3 regions of the Gottfriedia sp. NPDC056225 genome follow, and region 3 is predicted to be linked to each of the others. Evidence: predicted binding sites of a transcription regulator. Region 3 holds the regulator's gene; each other region holds the start of a gene.

Region 1 (10,196 bases), on a different contig from region 3:
GTGCACCAATTAAATGAAGAAAAATATTCTCCAACAATTACGGCATGTCAGCATTATATTTATGACCATCTTTATGACGATATCACACTTGATCACCTTGCAAAAATGAGTCGTTTAAGCCCAAATTACTTATCATCAGTTTTTAAAAAAGAGGTTGGTATACCAATAAGTGAATACATTCAACGGCAACGAATTGAAGAATCAAAAAAGCTATTACAATTAACAAATTATTCGATTTCAGACATCGGCACATCGCTAAATTTCAACGACCAAAGTTATTTTATAAAAATATTTAAAAAATACACTGGTTTAACCCCCAAGCAGTTTAAAAGTAATCTTTTTTCCGAGCATAAATCGACATAAATATCTATCAATGATAATTTATAACAATGAAGGCTAAAGACGCTGCAGGAACGAAGAGGTTCAGGTCTCGCCCCATGGAAAGCGAGCAACCTGTAGTGGAAATCAACATCACTGGGTAACATTTACGGCAATTTGGTAAATAATTTTTCAATAGCTAAAAAATCCATCTCTTTATTTAGAGATGGATTTTTTTTAGCTATTTTATTAGCCCATTGAACTACAAATTTCAATATAATGGCCATCTGGATCAGCAACGTACGCTACTGTTTGACCCCATGGCTTTGTAATTGGTTCTTTGATGATCGTTACACCATTTTTTCGTAAATCTTCTATCGTAGAATGCACATCTTCAGTTACAAAACCAATTTCAAAGGTTTGCGAAGATGTTTCAGTACTTTTATAGGTCAATCCTGTTAGCTCTTGAACATTTTCACGTTCAATCATAGCTAGTACAGTATTACCAGTATCTAATTCTACATACGTACCATGGTTTCCTCGGATAGGAAGACCTAAAGATTCAGTATAGAAAGTAAGAGATTGTTCTAGATTTGAAACATATAAAATTAAATACTTCATTTTTAACATTTCATTTACCTCCAGAATAGTTTAATCTCCATTTCTTTCTACAAAGATCTTGTTCATACCTTCTTATTCGAAATGATAAGTATAGAATGATTCTTTTGCAAAAAATGATTTTAATCGATCGTCTGGAATATCTTCAAACTTTTCGATTTTTACAACGTCTTTTAGCATTGACTCTGTTTGAGAGCGGTGTGCTTTCATCGTTCTTAGTTTTTGGGTTGCAACATCCATTACATCATTTACGATATCTGGTTTTCCTAAAACTTCAAAGCGTTCTTTCGTAATCGCAATACACCATACAGTAGGGCGATCATCTTTATCCATTCGACGAACCGCCTCAACAGCTGCTCTTGCAGTTGCATCATGGTCTGGGTGAACACCATGTTCTGGATAAAAAGTAATTAATAATGTTGGCTGAATTTCGTCGATAATTTCTTTAATTGGCTCGATTACTGCCTCAGGATCTTCGAATTCAATTGTTTTATCATGGAATCCTAGCATTCTTAAATCTTGGATTCCCATTTCTCTACAAGCATCGATTAATTCGTTTTTACGAATTGTAGGAAGTGATTCTCTTGTTGCGAAAAATGGATTTCCCATATTACGTCCCATTTCTCCTAAAGTTAAACAAGCGTATGTAACGGGAATTCCTTTATTTGTAAATTTAGAGATTGTTCCAGCAGCCCCAAAAGCTTCATCATCAGGGTGAGGGAACACAAGTAATACTTTTTCTTCTTTTTGACTCATTTTTAGTGCTCCTCTCTTAAAATGGTGTATGACTTAAATGAATTGCAATTGCAAGCTTTCCGTCTTCATTATGACCTGCTAGTAGGAGGCGATCTTGATCATCAACTTCAAAATCTGTTAATCCTTCTGCAACAACCCATCCTTCTTCAAGTTTTAATCCTACTCTGTATGGGTATTTTCCTGTAATTGTAGCACGGCTAATTATTACCTTCGTATTTCGGATAAAGGCATTTACTGTCATTACTTTTTCGTTAAAATGATTAGCGTAAGCTCCATTTGTAGTTTCTAAATGTAAATAGACTGTCTGATTTATATAATTTTGAAGTGCATCTTGGGCAGCACTGATTTCTAATTTTTGCATTTTTTTTAGCCTCCTTTAAAAAGTATTATAATCCAACTTTCCCTAAAATGGTAATTTGAGGGCTTCTTGTATTTAAATTTTAAACATAAAAAGATCCCTATCTATTGGGTGATAGGGATTGGGGGGATGTGTATAACATGATTACTAAAATTTAACTGTTTAAATATTCAGTTAATTTATATTAAATATACATTATAGGAAAATATTCGTCAACTAGTTTTATTAAAAAAATTTAAAATATTCAAAAAATAATAAAGAATTTAAGAATTGCTGACTTTTTGCCGATGATATACATGACTAGTAGTCGACAAAAAACATGTATTTGTGCAAAAAAGGCAAATTTTTACTTGTTTTGCCTTTTTTTTCTTTTCTAATAAAGCATTAGTTGTTAAACTAGAATAGAATAATCACTTTTAAAAGGAGGTTTTTAACGTGAAGGCAGAAGCGCGAAAATTATATAATCCACAAAGAGAAGAAATGAATAAGCCTTCTCGTAATCAATTTCCGCAGACTCATAAAAGAAAGACAATCCGAATCCATAGGATCACTTTGATGATTTTATATTTATCTCTAATTATTGGATCTGTAATGTATATGTTTAGTCAAAATAAAATTGTTTCAGCAAAGCAACGTGAACTGTCAAAACTACAAGTTGAACAAAAAAAATTGACTAAAACAGAAAAAGACTTAAACAGGCAAGTTAGACTATTAAATGATCCGGATTACATCGGAAACTATGCTCGCGGTGAATACATGTTCTCTAAAAAAGGAGAAACAATTATCATCGTACCGAAACCGAAAGAAGATAACAACTAAAAACATTTAATTAATCGAAAAGATTCTCAAAAATTTTGGGAATCTTTTTTTCTATATTTTTATTATAGAACGGTTGTTCGTTTGTTGCAAGAAAGAAGACGAACATACAAACTAAAATGGGAGGATGGATATAGCTTAATAAAGAAAATTCCCGTTCCCTTAGCCAGTTTTTGCAATTTTTGACTTTTTTTTAATTCGAACTACCTATATTTTCTACAAAATTTTCACTATTCTGAAAAATGTATTTTTGATATAATTTAGTTAAGCTTAAATAAGGAGGAATAACATGAAGAAGTTCATTTACGTTTTTGCTATTCTAATTGTACAAGTCATATTGACGTTCCTTGTTAGTGTTCTCGCGGATTCAGCGGCTAGTAATATTGCTATTATGGTAGGATTCGTTACGACGATGTTCCTTTACTGGAAAACAGCTAAAAAAGAAAGCTATACACCGTTACAAAGGTATCAATGGTTACGCGTTGCAGGGCTAGAATTAAACGATTTACATAAAGATTTCCAAAGGAAAATTGCTATTAAAGCATCTCTGATGTATAGTTTTTCTGGTTTAGTAGTTACACTGTATACATCACATATTTTACTATAAGGTTGATCAAAAAGAAATGGACAAGCATAACGCTGTCCATTTTTTGTGCTGTTTTATATTATTTATTCTGGTTCTTGCTGTAGGCGTTTAATTCTTCTTCTAAATGCTACAGATGAGACAAGAATACTTAGTTCATATATAACCAATAGCGGTAAGCTTGTCATCATATCGGATACAAAATCAGGTGGTGAGATTGCCGTCCCGATAATGATAAGGATAAAGTAGGCAAATCGTCTTGATTTTTTTAAAAATGCTGGTGATACGATTCCGATGCTTGTTAAAAACATGATAATGACTGGTAAATCAAAGAAAAATGCAAAAGGAATAACTAAGTTAAATAAGAAGCTAAAATAGCGTTCAGCTGTAAATGTAACTGTTACTAAGTCTGCTCCGATGTTTTGTAAAAACTTTAAAACGTTCGGAAAGATAAAATAATATCCAAATGCTAAGCCACAAATAAACAATATGAATAAAGCTGGTATGTATAGCATTGTAGTTTTTCGTTCTTTTACATGCAAGGCCGGCTTTACAAACGCCCATATTTGATAAGCGATAAATGGGATACTACACGCAATCGCGAATACTCCACCAATCATTAGATAAATCCAAAGTACATCACTTGGACCTAATGCTAGAAGTTTTCCATTCAAATCTTTAACAAGGAAATTGAATATAGTTTTCGTATAATACAACCCAATCCCTAAAAAAATAACGAATGCTACAATAACTTTTATGATTCGATTTCGAAGCTCATCTAAATGGTCAATGACACTCATTTCTTTTTCTTGCATAATTTCCCCCAAAGCAAACTGTGAAAGTATTTTATTACACTTTAAAAAGTATAAATTGGCAGCAGTATTTTAGAATACGATTTAGTAGCCATCTCTATCGAATAAAGTGTAAGTGCAACTACGTCATTGTCTAAAGGACTCTCCAATCGACGAGTTGTAATATTGAGCTTCCTATATTTTGTCAGAAAAATGAACAATCGTCAATGATATCAGGACTTTAATTACCATCTTTTGTTAATATATTAATATGAAATCTAACCTTGTCCGACTATAATTAGAGTATGAGTATGTAAGATAAGGATGGTAAGTATTTTGGATGGAAAAAGTCATGTAATTGTAGGATTATTTGCAACTGGTGTCACAATGTATGCAACAAAGAATGATTCTATAATCGTTCCACTTATTGTAGGGGCAATTAGTAGTTTGGCTCCTGATTTAGATCATCATAATAGCTCGCTAACAAAAAAGGTTTCAATGCCGCTAAAAATTTTTTTAAGCTTAATCTTTATAGCAGCTACATTATTTATTGTTATGAAAACTGGCGCGTTAATTTATTCTGGCTCCTGGATTTATGGAGTAGGTATTCTCACATTATTTATTATGATAGTTAGCTGGCTTCGGAACATAAAAACAATTTTGATGTTAACTGGCATATTAATTGCAGTTATTGGCTGGTTTTTCTTTCATAGTTATTGGTCAATCGTTGCGCTTGGGTTATTTGTTGCTGTTTCATCAAGATTAAAACATCGTGGTCCAACGCATTCACTTTATTTTTTAGCGATTTGGAGTGGAATTTGTTATCTACTGCAAAAAGATTTAATGATGAACGGATTATGGTTAGCTGGTACGGTCGGTTATTTTTCTCACCTTTTAGCAGACCAGTTATTTACAAAACAAAATATTAAGTGGTTATAGGCTTCTAAATTCTCACATTTTTTTATCACAAATATCCATACTAAGAATGATGTGATGATGAAAGAAGGGGCAGTATTGAAAAAAATAAATTCTCTGATATCCATGTGGATTTTGTTTTTTATGCTAGCTATGTCATTCCCAGTGGATGCAAGTAGGACCTATAATTCTCAAACTATTAAGGTAAATACGAACTCATTTGTTCTGACTAAACAAACAACAACGAATCTTGCACTTAGAAGATCGTATCGTTCAAATAGAAGTTACAGACCGACAGCACCTAGATCAAGTTATCGGTCTTATAGAAGTCCTGGAAGGAACTTTTTTGGTTATGCAGGTGCATTTGGGTTAGGTTCGCTATTTGGCTCAATGTTAAACCCATTTGGAGGCTATTATGGCGGTCAGCACTTTGGTTTCTCATTTTTTAGCTTACTATTAGATATTTTAGTAATAGTAGTTATTATTTGGTTTATCAAGAGAATCTTTCGTAGAAACCAATATTAACTTTGTGAGGTGGCTTGTGAAAATCTTTTTTGATGAACAAGATGTTGCCAATGCAATTTGTGTATATGCAGCTGACCTTGAAGGAATTCGTCCAGAAAATGTACAAATTGAATTTCAATTTAATGAAGATGATGGCGTATGCTGTGAAGTATCAGCTAATCATCGGAATTTAATTTATTTTGAGCAACAAATAAGTGATGCAATTGGTTTTTACTTAGACGAGATTCATCATTTTTCTTCTCATTCGATGGAAATCATAATTGGTTTTGATGAAGAAGCAGGCATTACGAGTGAAATATCATTTACCTAGTCACAAAACCCTGAAGAGAACAAATGTTCTTTTTCGGGGTTTTTTTCGTTTATTTAGGCATAAGTCGTCACATATTCGTAAACAATATCTTGTACTATTTCATGTAATTCGCGGTCATCCTGTAATTGTTCGGTAATGACTTGATTGTACAGTTCATTTAGCATATCAGCTGTAATCCACTGTTCGTGTTCTCCTCTATATTGCATTAGTGCGCGTTTAATCATCTGTTTTATAAATTGTCCATTCACTGCATTTTTCCTCCCTTAAGCTACTTTTTAGTATATCCAAAATTTTGTATCGTTCCTAGCGAAAAAAACATTGAAATAGAACGTATATTCGTTTAATATATGTTTATAATAAAAATAAGAACATTAGTTCTGCTATTTTTTGGGAAATCGGAGTGATATGTATGAGCATTTGTTATGAAGAGTTACCACATCATCGTATATTATGCATCGATATGAAGAGCTTTTATGCAAGTTGTTCTGCGGTCATGCTCGAATTAGATCCATTGGAATGTTATTTAGCAGTTGTTGGAGATGTAGAAAGAGAAGGAAGTATTGTGCTTGCAGCTTCACCGCGATTAAAAAAGGAGTTTGGAATCAAAACAGGATCAAGGGTTTTTGAAATACCAAAAGATCCGCGAATTAAAATTGTAAATCCTTCAATGGCAAAATACTTAGAAGTCTCAACAAACATCGTAAAATTATTAAATGAATTTGTACCTTTAGAGGATTTACATGTATACAGTGTCGATGAATGTTTTTTAAAGGTCGATGGAGTAAAAAAATTATGGGGGGATGCATGGGAGGTTGCCGAAAAAATTCGTGCTGAGATTATGGCACGATTTCAATTACCATGTTCGGTTGGGATTGGCCCCAACATGCTTTTGTCGAAGCTCTGCTTGGATTTAGAAGGAAAAAAAGATGGGATAGCAGAGTGGACTTATGAAGATGTAGAAAAAAAACTATGGCAAGTAAGTCCTCTTAGTGAAATGTGGGGAATCGGTAAAAGAACCGAGCGAACTTTAAATGGAGTGGGGATTTTTACGGTAGGACAGCTAGCGAAATATCCTCTTCATTTGCTTGAAAAGAAATTCGGAGTAATGGGCAATCAACTATATCATCATGCATGGGGAGTAGATTTGTCTGAACTAGGTGCGCCAATAATGAACGGGCAGATTAGTTTTGGTAAAAGCCAAATATTAATGAGGGATTACACAAAAATAGAAGAGATTAAATTTGTTATACGTGAAATGTGCGAAGAGGTTGCGCGCCGAACTCGAAATGCAAAAAAAGCAGGAAGAACCGTTACTTTAGGAATTGGATATAGTCGTGAAGAGTTCGGTGGAGGATTTTCTCATGCGTTTACAATGGATGAACCTACAAATATTACTTCAGATTTGTATAAAATATGTGCAAAACTTTTTGATCAATATTACGAAGGAAAGACTGTTCGCCAAATCCTCATCTCCCTTTCGAACATTGTTAGTGATGAAATCATGCAACTAAATTTATTTGATCAGAAAAAACCTCAAAAGCGTAAATTAGGATATGTCATGGATGCAGTCCGAAAAAAATACGGATCAACTGCGCTCCTTTGGGCTGTTTCTTATGCAGAAGGAGGAACGACACTATCTCGAAGCAAGCTAGTAGGTGGACATAAAGGTTGAAAATTTCTTGAAGCCGCTCTAGCTAACTTTCCCCTTATAAGTCAAAACAACTAGTATTTGTCTCAACAAGAAGAATAAGAAAAGGAGAAGAATGCCGATGATTCGTGACCGTGGAACGATTAAATGGACTTCAATGATGTTACCTGAACACGTGAAAATACTCCGTGATTGGAAAGTATCCCAAAACTATGAACAACCAAAAGATGTAGACGAACAATTATTAGAGGAAATGAACCGTCAACTTCAGCAGGCAATTCACGAGGATGCAAGTGTGCAAATTACTTACTATAAAGATCACTATCATCATAATGTAAAAGGAAAAATAGGGAAAATCAATTTACACCAAAATAGACTATCCATTTATGAAGAACAAGCTGGATATATGGAGCTATACTTAAGCGATATTGTTGACGTCAAAATTGAATCATAAAATAATGTTAATCATTAACGAAAAATCCCCCCTACTTCTGTATATATACATCGAAAGGGGGAGTTGAAAATGGCACAAATTGCTACTCAACAACTTACATTGTATGTAAATTTACATGCAGGAAAAGATGCACAAGGAAAAATCATCATCAAGAGAAAGGCATACAAAAATGTCCGAGTTGATCTTGATTTAGTGAAGCTAAGCGAAGTTGGAAATGCTTTAGCATCACTGCAAGAACTACCATTAGTAGACCTAGCAGTACTAAGCAACGGAATACTTTTAAACAGTCTGTAAACAAGGAGGAAAGTGACATGATTCAAACATTAGAACTAAAATTTTTAAATGAAAGTGAAAAGGTTGTTACTCTCACAGTAGACAATCCAACAATCCCAGTTAGTCCAACATTAATTAATCAAGTAATGGACAAAATTGTAGCAAATAACGTATTCACTTCTTCAGGTGGATTTGTTGTAGCAAAGCAGGGTGCTCGATTGGTTGGGAAAGAGATTGTTGAGATTGAGTTATAGGCTCTAAAAACTTAAAAAATAAGCGCTACTATAGGATAAATGACAGAAATAGTAACGATGTAAGAGCCTTGACCATTAGTTTAAAGACCTTCTTAAATGCAGAAGGTCTTTTTTTGCGTTATAATAGTAAAGAATGAACTCATAAAATAGTAGATAGTAAAATTGTAATAAGAATGTTTTAGTAGAATTAGTGAATACTTAGCATTCAAATAGCAATAGAATAGTAGAAAAGGGGAGAACGACATGGCATTAATTGCAATTGATATGGATGGTACACTTGTAAATGGTAAAAATGGGATACCAGCAGAAAATATTGAAAGCATCCGGGCAGCACAAAAGGAAGGAATCCATGTTGTCATTTCTACGGGCAGAATGTATGAAAGTGCGAAGGAAGCATTAGATGAAGCTGGATTGACTTGTCCGATTGTTTGTTTAAATGGATCTCAAATATATGACTATGAAGCGAAAATTTTGCATAATGATTCAATGGATAAAGAAATTTTTGCAAAAGCTTTAAGCATATGTGAGGCGGAAAATAAGACATTTATTATAAGTACTAGTGAAGGATCATTTACGAAGTGCCGAGATACTCTATACGATGAATTTTTTACTGATAAGAATACTGGCAAGACGCATAAGGTTACGGCTACTTTAAGAAAAGTTCGAAATTACACATCAATTGAGGATTTTAATAATCTTGATGTTTATAAAATATTATTTCTTTCCAATAATAAAGAAGCTATTAGGCGTATTCGACTAAATTTAATGCAAGAAGAAGGGCTATTAATTACTTCATCAAGCTCAAACAATGTTGAAATTAATGCCGCAAATGTTAGTAAAGGAGCGGCTTTATTGAAGCTTGCCCCAATTCTTGGAGTAGATTTAAAGGATAGCATGGCAATAGGAGATAGCTTTAATGATGTCTCTATGTTTAACCGAGTAGGATTTCCGGTAGCGATGGGAAATGCGAAAGAAGAACTAAAAAGCCATTGTACATTTGTTACGAAAACAAACGAAGAAGCAGGCGTAGCGCATGCGATTTATCATTTTTTAGACCAAAAACAAAAATTGAAGCAAAACTAATTAAAGATTAGTCATAGAGGGAACTCAGAAAGTCAAAGTACTTTTTGGGTTCCTTTTTTTAAATTCTATTAAATCAAAAAAATATTAAAAAACTAGTGGACATGCCGTAACGAAAAAGGAAAATTTTCATATTAATAAGATATAGACAAGCCTTTAACTAGTAATTTCGAAAGAGGATTTATGTCTAATAATAAGAAAAGGTGATAGTATGAGACATCCGAGACACCCAAGACATCATTATCCGCCAATCCCTCCAGGGGAAAATTTTGCATTTGTTACAAATAGCGGAGGAAAAGTTGAGGTAACAAGTAAGGGTACAAATATAACTTTCCCATCATTTCAATATTTAGGCGAAGGAATTACAATTAATCGAGCAAATGATCGCTTAACAATTGAGGAACCAGGTAATTATTTTATTACTTACACTGTGAATTTAAATTTACTATTGGGAGTATCTTCAAGAATTTTAATAAATGGTCGACCTATAAATGCAT
Region 2 (10,196 bases), on a different contig from region 3:
TTTGTTATTAGTGTGACCACCTTTAATACGAGAAGAGAAATGACGATATCCGTATAAATAGTAACCTAAACGGTTTAACGCAATTGCAAAAATCTCACCTGTACTTTCGATACCTTCACCCTGTTGTCCTCCAACTTTCCATGAAAGTTGTTCAATCATTTCCTACACCCCTTTGAATGCCCTCATTCGTAATAAGTTAAATTATAAATGGATAATTTTTTTTGCATCTCATTCATTTTTATAAAAGAATGAAAGCGATTTAAAACATATCTTTTGATATGAGTTAATTCGCTTTCAATTCTAGACCTATTAATCAAAAAAATCAATGATTTTGAAAGAAATTATTCCTTTAATTTTTATATTTTTATTATTCTGAACAAGTAACGTGTTATTTGTAATGTATATATGATGAATAATTCTCATACATAAAGCCTTTTACTTGCTGTTCGGTATAATATTTTAGCAATTCATTTGTTAAATTTTGATAAAGTCCAACATGATGTAAATCGGTTGGATGTGTATCGATGCCATCGAAATCTGATCCCATCGCGATATATTTTTCTCCACCTAGTGAACACATATAATCAATATGTTTAATAATATCTGAGATCGTTGCAACACCTTCATCGACTAAAAATGCAGGATAAAAATTAATTCCTACAATTGCACCTCTATTAAACATCGCCTTCAACTGTTCATCATTTAGATTTCTAGGGTGTTTACAAATTGCTTTAGCGTTTGAATGAGTTGCTGTTGGGTATTTTGCTTGCTCGAATGCATCCCAAAACGCGGCTTCACTACAATGAGAAAGATCACACCACATATTATGCTCATTTAAGTAATGAACTACACTTCTTCCAAAATTAGTTAATCCCCCATTCCTTTCTTCAAGTATTCCATCAGCAGTTTCATTCGCGTAATTCCATACTAGACCGACACTACGCACTCCTAGACGGTGTAATATCTTTAGTCGGTTAATATCACCTAAAAGTGCGTCACAGCCTTCTAGCGTCAAAATAGCACCCATTTCGTGACTTTTTAATCCAACTTCATCTTCTTTTGTTCGAATAACTTTTATATTATTATTTTCTGTTGCTACTTTTTCATAAAAAAGAGTTACACATTGAAGTGCTGCGTCAAACTTTATTAGTTTATGTACATTTTCGGGGATATAAATCGCATAACATTGTATCTTACTTTCTCCCTCTTTTAATCGATTAACTGAAACCTCCAATGAATCATCATTTTCAAAATTGATCGTAGGCTTTTCTAATAATTTCATCAGTACATCACAATGCGCATCAAATACTTTCATTCCTTTACACCCTTCCTTTTTTTGATTATTTAGACTAGTTTAACATAATTAATAATACCGAATATAAATTAAATCATTATACATAAAGAAAACTCGCCGATTGGCGAGTCTTTAGGTGAAGCCACAGGAATAGTTGATTTCTATTTATACCTAAAATTGGAAACTATTCGATGATTCTTCAACGTAGCCAATTTATGAAATTTTAATAAAAAATAAAACAACCTGTCGCTTTAGGCTAACAGGTTGTATTTATTAACGAGGTTCTACGATTAATTTAATCGCTGTACGCTCTTCCCCATCGATTTGAATATCTGTAAATGCAGGGATACAAATTAGGTCCACACCACTTGGTGCAACGAATCCTCTCGCAATTGCAACTGCTTTTACAGCTTGGTTTAACGCGCCAGCACCGATTGCTTGAATTTCTGCTGTACCACGCTCTCTCAATACACCTGCAAGTGCTCCTGCTACAGAATTAGGGTTTGACTTTGCTGAAACTTTTAATATTTCCATTCCTGATCCTCCTTGTACTTACAAAGCTAATATTGTGTACAATAAAAACTATTCTCGATAACAAGAAGTTATTCCTGCAAATATTTAAAAGTTTTTTAAAAATTTTCACAATTCTCTTAATTAAACTTATAGCTCTTGATGGTCATCATTAATTTGTATTCTTTTAATAGATTTTGCATGGCCTGTTTGTTTATCTAATTCGATAATAACACCACTTAGCTGGCCTCTACCTTCATCTACTTCAAATCTCACTGGTAAGTTCGTTAAGAATTTTTTAATAACGGCTTCCCTTGTAACACCTAAAATCCCATCATAAGGACCAGTCATCCCTACGTCCGTAATAAACGCTGTACCAGCAGGTAATACTCGCTCATCAGCTGTTTGTACATGTGTATGAGTACCAACAACCGCAGTTACTCTTCCATCTAAATACCAGCCCATAGCAATCTTTTCACTTGTTGCTTCAGCATGAAAATCAACAAAAATAATTTTCGTTCTTTTTTGTGCGATTTTTATTAGTTCATCAGCTTTTTTAAACGGACAATCAAGTGGCGGTAGAAATGTTCTACCTTGTAAATTGATAACCGCTATTTCAACATCATTAAAGTTTAAAAATACTAAACCATTCCCTGGAGTACCTTCAGGGAAATTAGCTGGTCTTACTAAGTATTTTGCTTGATCAATAAATTCAAAAATATCTTTTTTATCCCATGCGTGATTACCAAGTGTTACTGCTTGAGCACCTAATTCTAAAAATTCACGATAAATTTTTTCCGTTATCCCTTTACCATGGGCTGCATTTTCACCATTTATGATTGTTACTGAAGGATTATATTTCCTTTTTAAAGCCTGAAGATTTGCTTTTACCATTGTTCTACCATTTGAACCAACTACATCGCCTATAAACATTATTCTCATTATGTTACATCCTTCCAACTTGCCACTGTTAACGTACAGCACTGATTTTACATTAGATTACCCAAAAATACGAAAAGCCCCATTACTAGCACAATCTGAATCTTACATCTATGCCAATCAACTATGATTAACTTCAGATATGTATTAGTTGGAGCTATTCTTTAAAATGCTTTATTTTGTTACTAAAAAGAAAATAAAGTGGCATATACCACTTTATTTTGCATACTCGACTGCACGAGTTTCTCGAATAACCGTAACTTTTATATGACCTGGATAATCCAGTTCGTCTTCAATACGTTTTCTAATATCTCTTGCTAATCTATGAGCTTGTAAATCATCAATTGTATCTGGTTTTACCATTATGCGGACTTCACGACCAGCTTGAATAGCAAATGACTTCTCTACACCTTCATACGATTCAGAAATCTCTTCAAGTTTTTCTAAACGTCGGATATAGTTTTCTAAAGTTTCACTTCGAGCACCTGGTCTTGCAGCAGATAGTGCATCTGCAGCAGCTACAAGAACTGCTATGATTGAAGTTGGCGCAGCATCTCCATGGTGAGATGCGATACTATTGATTACTACTGGATGTTCTTTATATTTTGTTGCTAATTCAACACCGATTTCAACGTGGCTTCCTTCTACCTCATGGTCAATCGCTTTACCAATATCGTGAAGTAATCCTGCTCGTTTTGCAAGTTTTGTATCTTCACCTAGTTCAGCAGCCATAAGACCAGCTAAGTTAGCTACTTCCATCGAATGTTTTAGTACATTTTGTCCATAACTAGTTCTAAATTTCAGACGACCTAATATTTTGATTAAGTCAGGGTGAATTCCATGGACACCCACTTCGAAAGTAGTTTGTTCACCGACTTCACGTATGTACTCATCTACTTCTCTTCTAGATTTTTCAACCATTTCCTCGATTCGTGCAGGATGGATTCGACCATCTTGTACTAATTTATCTAGTGCAATTCTCGCAGTTTCACGACGAATTGGGTCAAAACCTGATAATATTACAGCTTCAGGCGTATCATCAATAATTAAATCTATACCAGTTAACGTTTCTAAAGTACGTATATTTCGACCTTCACGACCGATAATACGACCTTTCATCTCATCATTTGGAAGATTTACAACTGAAACAGTTGTTTCAGCAACATGATCTGCAGCACAACGCTGGATTGCTAATGATAAAATATCTTTTGCTCTCTTATCTGCTTCTTCTTTTGCTCGAGCTTCTGTTTCTTTAACTAGTATTGCTGTTTCATGGGATAATTCATTTTCGACTTTAGTAAGTATTAATTGTCTTGCTTCTTCACGATTTAAGCTAGAAATTCTCTCTAACTCTTCTTGTTGGGCAGCAATTAATGCTTCTATCTTGCTTTCCATATCTTCTATCTGCTGTTGTTTTAAAACAAGAGATTCCTCTTTTCTTTCAAGAGCAGACTCACGTTTTGAAAGTCCATCATCTTTACGATCTAAGTTCTCTTCTTTTTGCGTTAAACGATTTTCAGATTTCTGTATTTCACTACGTCGATCTCGAATTTCGTTCTCTGCATCTGTACGAATTTTGTAAATTTCGTCCTTTGCTTCCAATAAAGCTTCTTTTTTAACTGTTTCTGAATCACGTTTTGCATCTTCAATAATTTGATTTGCATGATTAGTTGCGCCATTTATTTTAGCTTCTGCAATGGACTTACGGACAAAAAATCCGACAGCATAACCGACTCCGAATGTGGCAAGCAATGCGAAGATGATCAAAATTATAGTATTTGCACCCATGATTTCACCTCCTCTTGCTATTTAATTAGTTTCATTTTTGTCGGCTGTTATATTGTATAAATAATTGCATCAACATACAGCACATTTCGATTTCATTTTTTTACAAAAAAGTAATATTTTTTTAGAATATACACTTAAATATTAAATCTCTTACCAAATGATGTCAAGCCTTGTAAATTGCTTACATACTTGATTTATCAATATTTATTACATTTTTACTAGATTTCATACATCAAAATCTAAATTTTATTCATTAACTTTTTTTTATTTGTTTTTAATCACGAATTAATTTCAATGATTTTTCAATTAATAAACATCTATTTTCTTATGTATTTAGTTATATTTCCTTAAAAGAAATAGGGAGCGTTTGACTATAGCTTCCACGTTATCCATAGGATTTGAGGACAGTTTAAAGTGATTCAGATTAAAGCAAAAAAAAATTAAAGAAACATCACTACTACCCTTTTCGGACTTTGCTTTTCCTGTATTTAAAAAATGCGAGCACTTTTAATAAGCACCCGCATTTTTGGTTTGTCTTTTATAATCTTAGTTTCTTAAATTTTTTTTAGGAAAAAATTTATTCTTCTAATAAAGAGAATTGATCTTCGTCATCTGTTTGAGTAACAATAACAGGGTTATCCAAGCCATGGTGAACACGGATCGATTGTTTAATCGTATCACGTATATCTTTATTTTCTTTTAAGAATATCTTAGCATTCTCACGGCCTTGTCCAAGACGTTCTTCATTGTAAGAATACCATGCTCCACTCTTAAGAACGATATCTAAATCAGATCCAATATCAAGAATTTCCCCTTCTTTAGAAATACCTTCTCCATACATAATATCTACATCTGCTTGTCTGAATGGTGGTGCTACCTTATTTTTAACGACTTTAATCTTCGTTTTGTTACCTACAATATCATTACCTTGTTTTAATTGTTCAGCACGACGTACCTCTAAACGAATTGTAGAGTAGAATTTTAACGCACGTCCACCTGGAGTCGTTTCAGGATTACCGAACATAACCCCAACTTTTTCACGAATTTGGTTAATGAAGATTGTAATTGTTTTTGACTTGTTAATTGCACCTGAAAGTTTACGTAATGCTTGAGACATTAATCGAGCTTGTAGACCTACGTGAGCATCACCCATGTCTCCTTCAATTTCAGCTTTTGGAACTAATGCTGCTACTGAGTCAACAACGATAATATCAATTGCACCACTACGAACTAACGCTTCTGCAATTTCAAGTCCTTGTTCACCTGTATCAGGCTGAGATAATAATAACTCATCAATGTTTACACCTAATTTTTGAGCATAGACAGGATCTAATGCATGCTCAGCATCTATAAACGCCGCTTGTCCTCCATTTGCTTGAACTTCAGCGATTGCATGTAATGCTACAGTTGTTTTACCTGAACTTTCAGGACCATATACTTCAATAATTCGGCCTCTTGGATATCCACCTACACCTAATGCAACATCTAGTGCTAACGATCCACTAGAGATAGTTGAAATTTGGCGATCTGTTTGTTCCCCTAGTTTCATAATTGAACCTTTACCGAATTGTTTTTCAATTTGTTTTAAAGCCATATCTAAAGCAGCTTGGCGATCACTCATTAAGATTCCTCCTTAAGGATTCATTTATCTATTAACTATATAATAACTGTTTTTTGTTCGTTTGCCAACTAAAAAATAGAACGTTTATTCGATTTTTTTCGAGATTAAACTTAATTTTTAAAGAATAGAAACGCTTGTTTCGTATTTTTCAAACTATAAAACTAGATTTTTATTAATATGAAAACTATAAAATTAAAAAACTCGGCTAAATAACCGAGCTTTTTTATTATAAAATAACCTATCTAATTTTATAAGTCTTGACTTTCAAAACTTGAATGTAGTAATTTAATCAGCATGTTTGCGCCGTTTTTAACACTCGATAATCTTATTTGTTCCCTAGTTCCACTGAATTGGAACTCTTTAATGAACGGTTCATTATCATTCATTTTTATTCCAATATATACTTTACCTACTGGAACATTTTCTAATGTTGAAGGTCCTGCTTCACCAGTAAAGCTAATCGAAATATTACTACCTGTTAAACTTTGAATATTTTCAACTAGTGATTTAGCACATTCTGCACTTACTGCACCGTTATTTGCCAGGATGTCTGATGGTACATTTACTAGTTTTTGTTTCATTTCATTCGTGTAACAAACTACACTTCCTTTAAAAATGGACGAATTACCAGGAATGTCTGTCACTCTTTTACTGAAAAGTCCACCCGTTAAACTTTCAGCAGCAGATATAGTCAGTTTAAATTCCTTCAATTTTCTTGATAAAACGGTAAATAGATTATCACCGTTAGTACCGTATATGAATTGCCCAACACGCTCGCGAATTTTTTCTTCAGCTTGTCCAATTAATTTCTCTGCCTCTTGTTCATTACTAGCACTTGCTGTAATTCGGAGCATTACTTCTCCTTCACTTGCTAAAGGAGCAATTGTTGGATTCGATTGGTTTTCAAGTAAATCAAGAATTTGAGTTTCTAAAATTGATTCTCCGATCCCAAAAAACTTGAGTTCCTTTGAGATAATTGTATTTGATTCCTTACCTTTTAAGAAATAAGGAATTAATTCATTTTCAACCATCGGAATCATTTCTCTTGGTGGTCCAGGTAATAGAACAAATTGCTTGTCACTAGATTCAAAAACCATTCCAGGAGCCATTCCATTTTTATTTAATAAGACGTGCGCATTGTTAATTACCAATGCTTGTTTTTTATTATTTTCAGTCATTGGTCGATTTACTTTAATAAAATATTGTTCAATGTACTCAAGTGATGGAGTATGGTATACAAGTGTTTCTTGTACAAATTCAGAAACAACTTCTTTTGTTAAATCATCTTTAGTTGGACCTAATCCACCAGTTAAGATAATTAAATCACTTCTAGTAGAAGCGATTTCAAGTGCATGTTTAAGTCGTTCTGAGTTATCTCCTACAACCGTTTGGAAATGATGGTGATATCCTAGTGTAGATAAATGTTTAGCCAAAAATTGCGCATTCGTGTTTGCAATTTGACCTAAAAGTAGCTCAGTCCCTACAGCAATTATTTCAGCACGCTTCAAAATCAGTTCCCCCTTTTAATTCTTTACATTGATTTAATAAGAACATCTCTATTTTTATAAAAATAATCCCAACCAGAATATACTGTAAAGAATAACGCAACCCAAAGTGCTACATCTGCAATTGAAAATGGTAAGAAATTCAATGGGAAGTCATGTAGGAAATATGCTGAAATCGCAACGATTTGAGCCCAAGTTTTAATTTTACCTAACATTGCTGCAGCATGAACTTCACCTGTACCAGCTAAGATCATTCTTAAACCAGTTACAGCGAATTCTCTACTTATAATGACAATTGTAATCCACGCGGGAACGTAGTTAAAATCAGTTAAAATTATTAACGCTGAAGATACTAGTAATTTGTCAGCTAGTGGATCTAGGAACTTTCCAAAATTTGTAACTAAATTAAATTTTCGTGCATAATAGCCATCAATAAAATCAGTTACAGAGGCAATAATAAAAATTCCTGCTCCTACTAGGTGGTTAACTGGTATCGAATCACCAATTAACGTAATATTTCCCCATCCAAAATCTATTAAAACAACCAACATAAATAATGGGATTAAGCAAACCCTTGATACTGTAATCTTATTTGGTAAATTCATGGTAAAACCCTCCAAAACTTTCTAGAAAATGAAGCAATTTATAATAAATGAATAAAAGCCATCTTAAAGATGACTATTGATTCATTTTTAAATTTTTAATCGTAATCTTTTGGTGAACAGCATTTGTTGGACTAACTGGATATTTAAATACCTCATCATTAATTCTTAGCTCAACATTATTTGAAGCACCAATATTTACAGTTACTTCATTTTCTTCTGTTAAGTCATAGTTTTGAGTTTGTCCTTGTTTTAAAATCCCACTATAAAACATTTTTCCCGCAGCATTTTTTAAATCCACATAACTTTCACCATTAGCAACCACTTCTAATTTAAATACATCTGTACCAGATAATGAAATTGAAGTGCGTTTTCCTTGAGCAGAGTCAACTGTAATTTTTTGAGTCGGTTCTTGCTTAGTCTCATCATTTTTCGCTTTCTCTGTTTGTTTCTTATTATCATTTTTAGCCTGATCTAGAGCATTATTTTTTGGTTTTTCTATTTCAGAATTAGAATTAGTTTGAGATTGGTTTGTATCTGCAGACTTTTCATCATTTTTTGATGGAAGCATCATATAGATAGCAATGCAGATTCCCATGATTAGGATTGCTATTAATATTCTTGGTAAATAATCCATTATACGCGACGACTTAACGTTGTTTAATGGTTCTTTAAGTTTTGATGCTCTACTAGGAATTTCTTCATGCTTTACTTCTTCTGCAATTGTATTTGCTTCAACAGTATCTTCTATGACAGGTTTATCAGATAGAAAACCTGACACATCAACGCCAATCGTTTCTGCATATTGTTTAATAAATGCACGAACATAAAATTGCCCAGGCAATATTTCATAGTTACCTTCTTCAATTGCTTCAAGATAACGTTTTTGAATCTTCGTTAACTCTTGTACATCATCAATTGATAAGCCTTTGGCTTCTCTTGCTTCTTTTAAATATTTTCCTATTTCTGTCACAAATTACACCCCAACTAACTTTAAAAATCAAACATAGAGAACGAGTTGTGTCCATTTTTGTCCATTTGGTCTACAAGTTCATATTTAATTTCTTCATTTTCATCATTTCTTAATTCAATTATGTAATCAAAATCATCTAAAGAGTATTCAGTTTGCTGTACAAATACATCTGGATGCTCTACTACCTTCACAGAAGACATTGCCATAATTTCGCGAACTAATTGCCAATGTTGTTCATTTGCTCTTCTATGAGAAAGAATACCATCAATAATAAATACATTGTCTGAATTATATTCGTCTTCTATTAATTGACTTCTTAATGTTTGTTTAATTAATGTTGATGATACAAATAACCAGCGTTTATTCGCACAAACACTTGCTGCTACTACTGATTCAGTTTTACCAACGCGAGGCATCCCCCTGATTCCGATTAGCTTATGGCCTGGCTGTTTAAATAACTCTGCCATAAAATCAACAAGCATACCTAAATCATCGCGAACAAAACGAAAAGTCTTTTTATCATCTACGTCTCGTTGGATATAAGTACCATGTCTTACAGCTAAACGATCTCTAAGAGTTGGTTTTCTTAGTTTAATTATTGTTATATTGTCCATAGTATTTAAAATTGATTCAAATCTTGTAATTTGATCATCATTGTCGCAACCAAGTAGCATACCACGTTTCATTGTGTCGACACCATTAATTGTTAAAATATTAATCCCTAGCATACCGATTAACGAAGCAATATCTCCAAGTAGTCCAGGGCGATTCTTATGTATTTCATACTCAAAATACCATTCGATTAACTCCATACTTATACCCCCTATTTGTTAACTACTTACAACTCTATTTAATAATAAACGATTTCACCATAATATAAAAGGTAAAATATGTGAAATAAATAACTTTCGACTCGAAATTTTTTTAAGAAGTGTGCCAACCGCCGTTTACTCCAAGAATTTGA
Region 3 (10,196 bases):
CCAAAAAACAATCTTATCTTGATAATTATCAAAAAAACAATATCATTAATGCTTTAAATAGTGTCTTAAAATTAACCCAATTATATAAAGAATCAATTTTTCCAAAGTTAGATGATGAATCAAATAAATTAGTTAAAAGGGGTATTAAGAACTTAAGTGAACAAGAACTTTATTCTTTAAATAAGCATCTTTTAAAAATTTCTTTAGGGGATTCAATCGATCCGATTAATCAGTGGGCAAAAAAAGATTCGATCGATTTAGTAAATGATTTATATCACGCAGGTATTAAGAAAGCTTGGATTGGACTTCCTAATTGGGCGAATGGTTTAATGAATCCAAAAATGGTAAAACAAGCAAATGAACTAGGTTATTTAATTGGACCTTATGATTCCTATCATTCAATTCAAAAGGATGCATCGATTGATTGGAACACTGCGTCATTTCAAGATAAAAATCTATATGAAAATGCTACGATTACAAATAGAATGGGCGAAAAAATTAAAGGATTTTTAGGAAGAGGTAGAAAGCTAAATCCAACATTATCATTACCAAGTGTTAAACAACGAGTTGACGGGATATTACAAAACGATATCGACTTCAATACTTGGTTTATTGACTGTGATGCGACAGGTGAAATTTATGATGATTACACGACTGCTCATCCAACAACACAAAAACAAGATTTAGCTGCACGATTAAATCGAATGAATTATATTGCAACGAAAAAGCACATGGTGGTTGGATCTGAAGGTGGAAACGACTTTGCAAGTAAAACGATTGCATTTGCCCATGGGATTGAAACACCTGTTATTCAGTGGAGTGATCCAGATATGAGAACGAATAAACAAAGTAAATATTATGTTGGAGGGTATTGGTCTTCTACAAACAGTATACCAGATAGATATAGTAAGCAAGTACCGATTAAACAAATTTATAAGGATGTTTATTTAAATCCAGTTTATACATTGCCGATGTACAAATTAGTTTATAACAATTCAGTTATAACAACTCACCATTGGGAATTTGGTAGTTTAAAAATAACAGATGAAGTAGAAAATCGCATGCTTTACGAATTGCTTTATAATGTTCCACCTCTTTATCATCTTGACTCGATGGAATGGACTAAAAATAAAGAGAAGTTAACGAACTATTTAAAAATATGGTCGCCGTTTCATGAAAAAGCTGTTCAAAAAGAAATGACAGATTTTAAAATCCTCTCTAATAATCGCTTAGTTCAATCAACAACATTCGGAAAAAATCTCAAAGTTATTGTTAATTTTTCGGATGAAAATTTCAAGTACCGTAATGAGACTATTTCATCAAAGACAGCGGTAATTTATGATGGAAATAAGAAGATTGTTTTTAATCCTTATAACTAAATATGGAGGTCTCGTAACATAATTTAAAACACTATAAATCTGCAAGAAAATCAGTATTCTTGTGATTTGTAGTGTTTTTTTAGTTTACAGACATTTTCTGAAAGTTTAAATGAAATTTAGAGTTTTTCATATTAAGAATATTTATCAGTTTAATTGATTAATCAACAAGTATTACTTCTACTAAACTCACTAAATTATTTACGAATTAGTACTCCTGTACCGATTGAAACCATTGAAGACAATTCAAGAACATCTTCATTGTACATTCGTACACAGCCATGTGAAACAAAGTGACCAATTGAAGCGGGATTATTAGTTCCATGAATACCGTAATGTGGGGCTGATAATCCCATCCATAGCACTCCAAAAGGTCCACCAGGATTTGGATCTTTATTTATAATTGTATATGTTCCAGTTGGGGTTGGAGTTAGCATCTTTCCTACACCGATTGGATAAGTTTTAATTAGTTTATTACCATCGAAAAGTTTAAGTTGCCGGTTTGAAGTAGAAATATCAATCCAATTAGTCAAATTCATCAGCTCCGTTTTACACATTGTATGTAGGGATTAAAATAGATGTTAAATTTATATGGAATGGAAACTCTTGCGAGGGTTTGTATACTCGAAACATACGAAAATGAATACCATACTATTTAAATTTTTACTAATAATAAATTTCTTATAATCTACCAATGTTTATATCAAGATCGAATTTATTGAATACACTATAGTACAAGCTTTCTAAGGAGAGGATCAATCGATAGTGTCTAATACTGTTAAATATTTTCAACTTGCTCAAGAAGTTTCAAAGAGAATTGGTTGGTTAACTGAGGTAATTTATACTCAATGGCAAGTAGAAACAGCACATTTTACTTCTAATAATTTTAAGAAGAATAATAATATTGCAGGCCAAACCTGGTATTCCGGTTTACCAATTAGTATGAGAGGAACTGCTAGACCTAAGAGTGAAGGTGGATATTATATAAAATATGATGATCCAGTTCAGGGTTATGTCGATTTTATATTAAGTAATCCGCGATATAGTAAAGTCAAAACATTCAAAACTGCGGATGAACAGTTTAAAGCAATTGCTGATGCAGGCTGGGCAGCGGACCCAAATTATGCAGATTTGCTCATTTCCGTAAATAATGCAAATATAAAAAATGGTTTATATAAAAAGATTATGCAAATAGAATCGAATCCGTATAAGGGTATCTTAAAAAAAGGGTCGAGAGGGGTACGAGTTAAAAAGGTACAAGAAAAAATAGGAGTGAAAGTGGATGGGATATTTGGAATCCTAACTGAAAAAGCCGTTAAAGAGTTTCAAAGTAAAAACGGTTTAGTAGTAGATGGAATTGTTGGAGTAAAAACATGGAGCAAACTTTTCAATCCATCGAATATATAAAGTGATTAGTAGTTTATAAATTGACCTTGTATTCATATAATACAGGTCATATTTTTTAGTTACTTATTTAAAGGTAAAAGCAATGATTTAAGTGAATAGTAATCTTATGGAAGGATGAGATTTTGTGGAAATTAGAAAAGCTGTATTAGATGATTACGAATCAATTGTATTTATAGATTCACAAGTAATTGGAAGTCGAAAAAGGGAAAATGAAATACATAATTCAATTGAAGAAAATAGATGTATAGTTTGTGAGATAAATAAAAGTATAGGTGGATTTTTAATTTTTCATAGGTTTTTCTTCGGTCATCTATTTATTGATTTGATCATTGTTTCACCAAGAATGAGAAGGTTAGGTATTGCTCGGAATCTTATGAAATATATAGAAAGAATCGGCGAAAGAAAAGTTTTTTCTTCAACTAATCAATCAAATAGTTTAATGCAAAATGTGCTTTATTCTTTAGGTTATATAGAAAGTGGAACTATTGAAAACTTAGATGAAGGGGATCCCGAAATTGTCTTTGTGGAAGTGATACACTAGTTTTTTCCAATTAAACTATGTAAAAGCTCATAAAAACCCTATTACTCAAATAGGATATGAATAATAGTTTTAATCTTTTAATAATTAATTTAGAAAAGTGTGACATATTTACTAGTTCGATTAATGGAAGTGTAAATCAAATTACCTAAATATGTGTTTTATTAATTACTTTAGTCTAATTTGTTTAAAAATTTTTAAATACCTTCTTCCTGTTATTCTATTTACCTATGTTATATGAATAGAAATAATATATAAATGCTCCAATTATATCAGTACAAGGAGTGGAAATATGGATTTTAAAAGGGAGTTTATACTAAGAACAAAAGCAATTTATAAAGAAACTGTTACAGAAAATATGGCCTATAATAAGATGTGCGAGAAGTTTGAATCATATTTTGTTGATTTAAAGGAGTCTTTGAAAAAGGAAATCGAGGTTTCAAATGGTGAATTTGATATAATGATCGATAAAAACAATGTGATTGAAGTTTTGTTAAATCAAAGAGAGTTACAAATCGTTATTGAAGATACTGAAGTAGTAGTTACTATTAAATACTTCGATGAATTGCAAAATGAACAGGTAGAAAGTAAGATTGATATAATTGAGTATGATAGTGGGGCATATAAGAGTCAAGTATTTCAATCTCCAATTACTAGAAATATTATCGATAATTATTTAGCAATCGCTTTTAGAGATGATTTAGAAAAGACTTTTGAAAGTTATAGTGAATGATTGATTTAATAAAAAATATTGAACCTTAAAATGAAGAGCATGGAATATCCAGGCTCTTTATTCTGTTGTGAATGAAAGATGAAACGACCAATTACTAGAGATTGATGGAATATAGTTGCTAAAACATATTATCATGTAAAATTATTAATAAATCTAATCTTCAAAACACGATATCTTTAAAATCAATTACATGTGCATAATGTAATTGATCACTATAGATTTTTTATATTTCAACCATTTTGAAGAGTTTGTTTTTGCAAGTCTATTATTATTTCTAGACTAAAGTTCTTCTACTTGAAACCTTAATACAGTTTTTAATTTTTCAGGTTGAGTTTTTCTTGCATCAGAAATATAGATTTCTTTATGTGTTTTTTGAACTCTTTGTAAACCATTCTCCATGCAAAACTCTTCCATTTGTTTAAAAGTTCGTGGTTCATCGTCGTAGCTTCCGATATGCATCATTTGAACACATGAACCTTCTGTAAGCGATTCAAATTTAATGTTTTCTAGTAGTGGATTTTTCTTTTTTTGTTTTAGTTGATCTAAGACAATATAAGTTAAATCGTCTGTTACAAAGTCAGGTTGTCTGATCATTAATTTATATAGAAGACGATCTTTATTTAAATAGTCAAGCTTTCTACCTTCTTCATCTAAGTCCCAAACTCCTTCGAGCGGGAAAACAGTATAATCAAAGTATCCTTCTGGAACAATTCCCTTTTTAGGCAACATTTTAATTGCATATGCTAATGAATAAAGTGCTTCTACATTAACTTTAAATAATTCATTATTTGGATTACCTTGTCCTGCAATCGTTATGTAGTTAAATGAAGGTAAATTAATTTTAGATGGCTCACTTTTAGGTAGATAAATTTCTTTTAAACTTTTTCTCCATTCAAATTTACTCACTAAAAAAACTCCCTTATTGATTTGGTTGTGTGATGTTGCTTCTACAATTTAAAACAATTCTTATAAAAATAAAAAGCAATCACATAAAAATGTCATTGCTTTTAAAAGTTTTCATTAATGATATGTACGGTAAACACCAATTACTTTTCCTAAAATTGATACTTGTTTTAATAGGATTGGATATAGTGCGTCATTTTCAGGTTGAAGTCTGAAATGGTCAGTTTCTTTATAAAAACGTTTAACAGTTGCTTCACTATCTTCTGTCATTGCTACAACAATTTCTCCGTTTTCAGCAGTAAATTGTTTTTTAACTATTACTAGATCATCATTCAAAATACCTGCATTAATCATACTATCTCCTTCTACACGTAACATAAACACTTGTTCGTTAGATGGAGCGACAGATGTAGGTAATGGAAAGTATTCTTCTACGTTTTCTACAGCAGTAATTGGAATACCTGCAGTAACCTTACCAATCACAGGGATGTTAATAATATCGTTATACACTTCACTGTATGGAGCTTGTGATTCATTGACAACAGTAGTTGCATCGCCTAGAATCTCAATCGCACGCGGTTTTGTAGGGTCTCTGCGAATAAATCCTTTTTGTTCTAGTCTTTCTAAGTGTCCATGTACTGTAGAACTTGAAGCTAATCCAACAGCCTCAGCAATCTCCCGAACTGATGGTGGATAACCTTTAATTTTTACTTCATCTTTAATATAAGCTAGTATCTCTGCTTGCCTTTTAGATAATTTGTTCATCCTATATTTCCCCCTTGCTATATAAAGTAGATAATACGTTCCTCTTTATTTTTTTCATTATATCATGATAGGATATGATATACAAACGTTAGTTCTATTTTTTATTAAAGTAGTTTTCATGTTCGTATGGAGGGAACAGTTAATGAATGCAATAATTTATGCAAGAGTAAGTACTGCCAAGGATTCGCAAGAGACATCGTTACATAGACAAATAAGTGAACTAACCGAATTAGCAAACAGGATGGGAATGTGTATTCTAGATTCAATTAGTGAACAAGCAAGTGGATATGAAGTAGAACGAGATGGTTTATATCAGTTATTCCAAGTTATAAAGGAAAATCAGGTAGATGCTCTACTTATACAAGATGAAACTAGACTAGGTCGAGGGCATGCTCGAATTGCGTTATTACACTATTTAAAGAAAGAAAATATAAGATTATTTACATCCTCTCATAATGGACAATTTCAATTAAGTGAAAGTGATGAAATGGTTTTAGAAATTTTAAGTGTTGTAGAGGAATATCAGCGGAAAATTCATAATATGAAAATAAAAAGAGGTATGAGAAAGGCGGTTGAAAACGGATACAAGCCTCAAAAAAACTTAATCGGCAGTGTAAATGCGGGTGGAAGAGATAAGTTAGAATTACCAATATTAGAAATTGTAAGATTACGCCAAAATGAACTTACTTTTGAAGAAATAGCAGCTACCCTAAGAGGTTTTGGTTATAACGTTTCAAAGGCAACAGTTAATAGAAGATATAATGAACATATGAAAGAAAACTCCAATATTGAAAGCTAAAGCAATTTATTGTAAGATGAGATACATTGAAATGATTTTAGCTACTTTGTCTATATAGAACAATGAATAGATAAGATTTAAATAAAGGAGAGGTTGAAATGGTTACTAAAAAAACTTTAGATAGAATAAATGAATTATCAAAAAAGTCAAAAGAAGTAGGATTAAATCCTGAAGAGAAAATCGAACAAGATCAATTGAGAAAAGAATATTTAGCAGATTTCCGATCTCGTATGGTCGATGAATTAACTTCGATTAAAATTGTCGATGAAAAAGGAAATGACATAACACCTGCAAAGTTAAAATATGAAAAAGCGATGCGTAAAAGAAATTTACATTAAAATAAATTAATATTTCATATTTAAGTAAATGATAACTATTGAAAGCAGAAGAAATTTCTGCTTTTTTCTATTTCTTGGAAAGAATTCCTTAAAAATGTCAAAACTAAGTGTTAGTTATTGTAATAAATCATGGTAAATTATATGATAATATTTGTGAATAAGCTAAAGGAGCGAAATTTATGACTACCAATATTGAACAATTAGCAATTAATACGATTCGTACTTTATCAATTGATGCAATCGAGAAATCAAATTCTGGTCACCCAGGAATGCCAATGGGTGCTGCACCAATGGCGTATGCATTGTTTGCAAAATTCATGAATCATAATCCTAAAAATGCAAAATGGTTTAATAGAGACCGATTTGTATTATCAGCAGGTCACGGTTCAATGTTACTGTATAGCATGCTACATTTATCAGGTTATGAAGTATCTATTGAAGATATTAAGAACTTCCGTCAATGGGGAAGCAACACTCCAGGACATCCTGAATACGGACACACACATGGCGTTGAAGCAACAACAGGTCCATTAGGACAAGGTATTGCTATGGCAGTCGGTATGGCTTTAGCAGAGCGTCATTTAGCTGATACATATAACAAAGAAGACTTAAATGTAGTTGATCACTTTACATATTCAATTTGTGGTGATGGCGATTTAATGGAAGGTGTTTCTGCAGAAGCAGCATCATTAGCAGGACATTTACAATTAGGACGTTTAGTAGTTCTTTATGATTCGAATGATATTTCATTAGATGGAGAATTAAATCGTTCTTTCTCAGAAAGCGTTGAAGACCGTTTTAAAGCGTACGGCTGGCAAGTTATTCGTGTTGAAGATGGTAATAACCTAGATGAAATTTCTGCAGCTGTTCAAAAAGCTCAAGAAGAATTATCGAAACCAACATTAATTGAAGTAAAAACAACAATTGGTTATGGATCTCCAAACAAATCAGGAAAATCAAAATCACACGGTGAGCCACTAGGTAAAGAAGAGACAATTTTAACAAAACAAGCATATGCTTGGGGTTATGAAGATGCTTTCTATGTACCAGAAGAAGTTTATGCTCACTATAATAAAGTGATCGTTGAAGCTGGTGCAAAAAAAGAAGCAGAATGGAATGCTACTTTTGCTAAATACGAAGAAAAATACCCTGAATTAGCAACTCAATTAAAAAATGCGATTGAAGGTAATATTACTGTAGATTTAGAATCAACATTACCAAAATATGAAGTCGGTAAAAAGATTGCTACGCGTTCATCTTCAGGTGAAGCGATTAATGCAATTGCTAATGTTTTACCAAGTTTCTTTGGAGGATCTGCAGATTTAGCTGGATCAAACAAAACTTATATGAATGGTAAAGGTGACTTCACGAGAGAAAGCTACGACGGACGTAATATTTGGTTCGGTGTACGTGAATTTGCAATGGGTGCTGCATTAAATGGTATGGCTCTTCACGGAGGCGTGCATGCATTTGGAGCAACGTTCTTTGTATTCTCTGATTACTTGAAACCTGCAATTCGTTTAGCTGCTCTTATGAATTTACCAGTTACTTATGTATTTACACATGATAGCATCGCAGTTGGCGAAGACGGCCCTACACATGAGCCAGTTGAGCAATTAGCTGCATTCAGATCAATGCCAAATATTAATGTAATTCGTCCTGCAGATGGTAATGAAAGCTCTGCAGCTTGGAAAGTAGCTGTTGAAGCTAAAGATGCACCAACAATGTTAGTTCTATCTCGTCAAGATTTACCAACTCTAGAAGGCACTACAACTGATATTTATAATAAAGTTTCAAAAGGTGCTTATGTTGTTTCACCTGCAAAACAAGATAAAATTGATGTTGTACTAATTGCAGCAGGTAGTGAAGTGCAGTTAGCAGTTGGAGCTCAAGAAAAATTAGCTTCTGAAGGAATCTCTGCTTCAGTTGTTTCAATGCCTTCAATGGACTTATTTGAAAAGCAATCTGAAGAATATAAACAATCAGTATTACCAAAAGAAGTTACAAAACGTGTAGCAGTGGAAATGGGCTCTTCATTCGGATGGCATAAATATGTTGGATTCGATGGAGAAGTTATTTCAATCGATACTTTCGGTGCATCTGCTCCTGGTAACTTATTAATGGAAAAATTCGGATTTACTGTAGATCATGTAGTATCTGCAGCAAAAAAAGTATTACAATAAAAGACTGAAAAAGGGATAAAAGGAAAAGAAAGTTAAAATCTTTTCCTTTTTCCTAAAATTTTTTCTATATAATGCTTTTTTAAATACTTTTCGACAAAACTAGTTGGTTTTCACTCCTTTAAAGTGACAAATATTTTGTAAGGAATTATATATAATCTTCCATACAGATAGTTGTTGGGAGTGGACAAGATATGAGAGAGTATAAAATTTTTTTAATTCGAGAACCACTGTCTATAGAATTTTATGGTAAAGAGCATAAAATATATCAACTAGTATATGAGTATTATTATTCAACCTTTGAACTAAGGAAAATAATCGAAAAACAATTAGAATATATTACAGAACCAATTCCTTTATTTGAGCTACACACATTTATTCGCAAAATTAATCCAGAGCAGATCTACCTATATGAAGAGACTGGAGAATATCTTCTTGAACTTACTGATGGTGCAAAGGCTCAGCTAAAAATATATCCTAACGAACTGATATTGTATGCAGATGGAACACTTGAGGCTGAAACAATCTTTTTTGAGTTGTTAAGAAAATTCCGTTCAACATTTATAGCGATTGATGTAAAGGATCAGCGATTTGGCTGGCTTAAACCGATTGCCTATCAAAAGTATATTTAACGATTAAATTGCAGAATGCTCTTGTATTAACTGGTTAGTTTTAGTAAAATTGTTTCTAGATGATTTTAAGGAGGAAGCAATAAGTATGTGGTATTATTATGTTCTAGTCGGAGTTCTAGCATTAATTGCTGGTGTTGCGATTGGATTTTTCATAGCTCGTCAGTACACAATGAACTATTTAAAGAAAAATCCACCAATTAACGAACAAATGTTAAAAGTAATGATGGCTCAAATGGGACAAAAACCTTCACAAAAGAAAATTAACCAAATGATGAAGGCTATGAACAACCAAACAAAATAATAAATCTTTCTTAGATTTATTGAATGTATAGAAATAATTGCAAGACACAATATATATGAAAATCACTCAAATGTGAATCATTCATAAAGAATGTGAAATCACTTACTTCATACAATAATCTACAAAAATGAAACCACTTTCTATTGTCAATTGAAAGTGGTTTTTACTATGTAGAAAATTTTAAAACATAAATATAAGCCTCCAAAAATTACAGGAGGCTTTAC

The links. Region 3 encodes LexA, which represses DNA repair genes until DNA is damaged. Its sites were predicted from a motif close to CGAACATATGTTCG; they were not measured.
Region 1: ACFCYN_RS12735 (YqzH family protein) is a predicted target of LexA. The motif match lies at 6,316-6,329, and genes of this name have one in related genera.
Region 2: recA (recombinase RecA) is a predicted target of LexA. The motif match lies at 6,230-6,243, and genes of this name have one in related genera.

Annotation. Positions count from the first base shown of each region.
Region 1 covers NZ_JBHJTJ010000016.1:79,396-89,591, forward strand. Annotated here, with positions in the region: gene ACFCYN_RS12685 (helix-turn-helix domain-containing protein) at 1-363, shown strand, start outside; gene ACFCYN_RS12690 (VOC family protein) at 568-948, opposite strand; gene bshB2 (bacillithiol biosynthesis deacetylase BshB2) at 1,012-1,692, opposite strand; gene ACFCYN_RS12700 (YojF family protein) at 1,709-2,053, opposite strand; gene ACFCYN_RS12705 (FtsB family cell division protein) at 2,486-2,869, shown strand; gene ACFCYN_RS12710 (hypothetical protein) at 3,156-3,473, shown strand; gene tatC (twin-arginine translocase subunit TatC) at 3,536-4,264, opposite strand; gene ACFCYN_RS12720 (metal-dependent hydrolase) at 4,577-5,179, shown strand; gene ACFCYN_RS12725 (hypothetical protein) at 5,255-5,680, shown strand; gene ACFCYN_RS12730 (DUF2653 family protein) at 5,697-5,990, shown strand; gene ACFCYN_RS12735 (YqzH family protein) at 6,044-6,238, opposite strand; gene ACFCYN_RS12740 (Y-family DNA polymerase) at 6,400-7,662, shown strand; gene ACFCYN_RS12745 (YolD-like family protein) at 7,760-8,092, shown strand; gene ACFCYN_RS12750 (DUF1659 domain-containing protein) at 8,162-8,386, shown strand; gene ACFCYN_RS12755 (DUF2922 domain-containing protein) at 8,404-8,619, shown strand; gene ACFCYN_RS12760 (Cof-type HAD-IIB family hydrolase) at 8,863-9,702, shown strand; gene ACFCYN_RS12765 (BclA C-terminal domain-containing protein) at 9,911-10,196, shown strand, end outside.
Region 2 covers NZ_JBHJTJ010000007.1:96,530-106,725, forward strand. Annotated here, with positions in the region: gene ACFCYN_RS07480 (2-oxoacid:acceptor oxidoreductase subunit alpha) at 1-159, opposite strand, end outside; gene ACFCYN_RS07485 (dipeptidase) at 389-1,315, opposite strand; gene spoVS (stage V sporulation protein SpoVS) at 1,568-1,828, opposite strand; gene ACFCYN_RS07495 (TIGR00282 family metallophosphoesterase) at 1,955-2,746, opposite strand; gene rny (ribonuclease Y) at 2,960-4,531, opposite strand; gene recA (recombinase RecA) at 5,109-6,152, opposite strand; gene ACFCYN_RS07510 (competence/damage-inducible protein A) at 6,401-7,663, opposite strand; gene pgsA (CDP-diacylglycerol--glycerol-3-phosphate 3-phosphatidyltransferase) at 7,684-8,262, opposite strand; gene ACFCYN_RS07520 (helix-turn-helix domain-containing protein) at 8,336-9,232, opposite strand; gene ACFCYN_RS07525 (DUF3388 domain-containing protein) at 9,253-10,044, opposite strand; gene ymfI (elongation factor P 5-aminopentanone reductase) at 10,157-10,196, opposite strand, start outside.
Region 3 covers NZ_JBHJTJ010000043.1:4,388-14,583, reverse strand. Annotated here, with positions in the region: gene ACFCYN_RS20355 (glycoside hydrolase) at 1-1,379, shown strand, start outside; gene ACFCYN_RS20350 (L,D-transpeptidase) at 1,574-1,909, opposite strand; gene ACFCYN_RS20345 (glucosaminidase domain-containing protein) at 2,142-2,783, shown strand; gene ACFCYN_RS20340 (GNAT family N-acetyltransferase) at 2,908-3,324, shown strand; gene ACFCYN_RS20335 (hypothetical protein) at 3,614-4,054, shown strand; gene ACFCYN_RS20330 (GyrI-like domain-containing protein) at 4,334-4,960, opposite strand; gene lexA (transcriptional repressor LexA) at 5,075-5,722, opposite strand; gene ACFCYN_RS20320 (YneB family resolvase-like protein) at 5,865-6,521, shown strand; gene ACFCYN_RS20315 (DUF896 domain-containing protein) at 6,620-6,859, shown strand; gene tkt (transketolase) at 7,039-9,042, shown strand; gene sirA (sporulation inhibitor of replication protein SirA) at 9,234-9,671, shown strand; gene ACFCYN_RS20300 (YneF family protein) at 9,757-9,972, shown strand.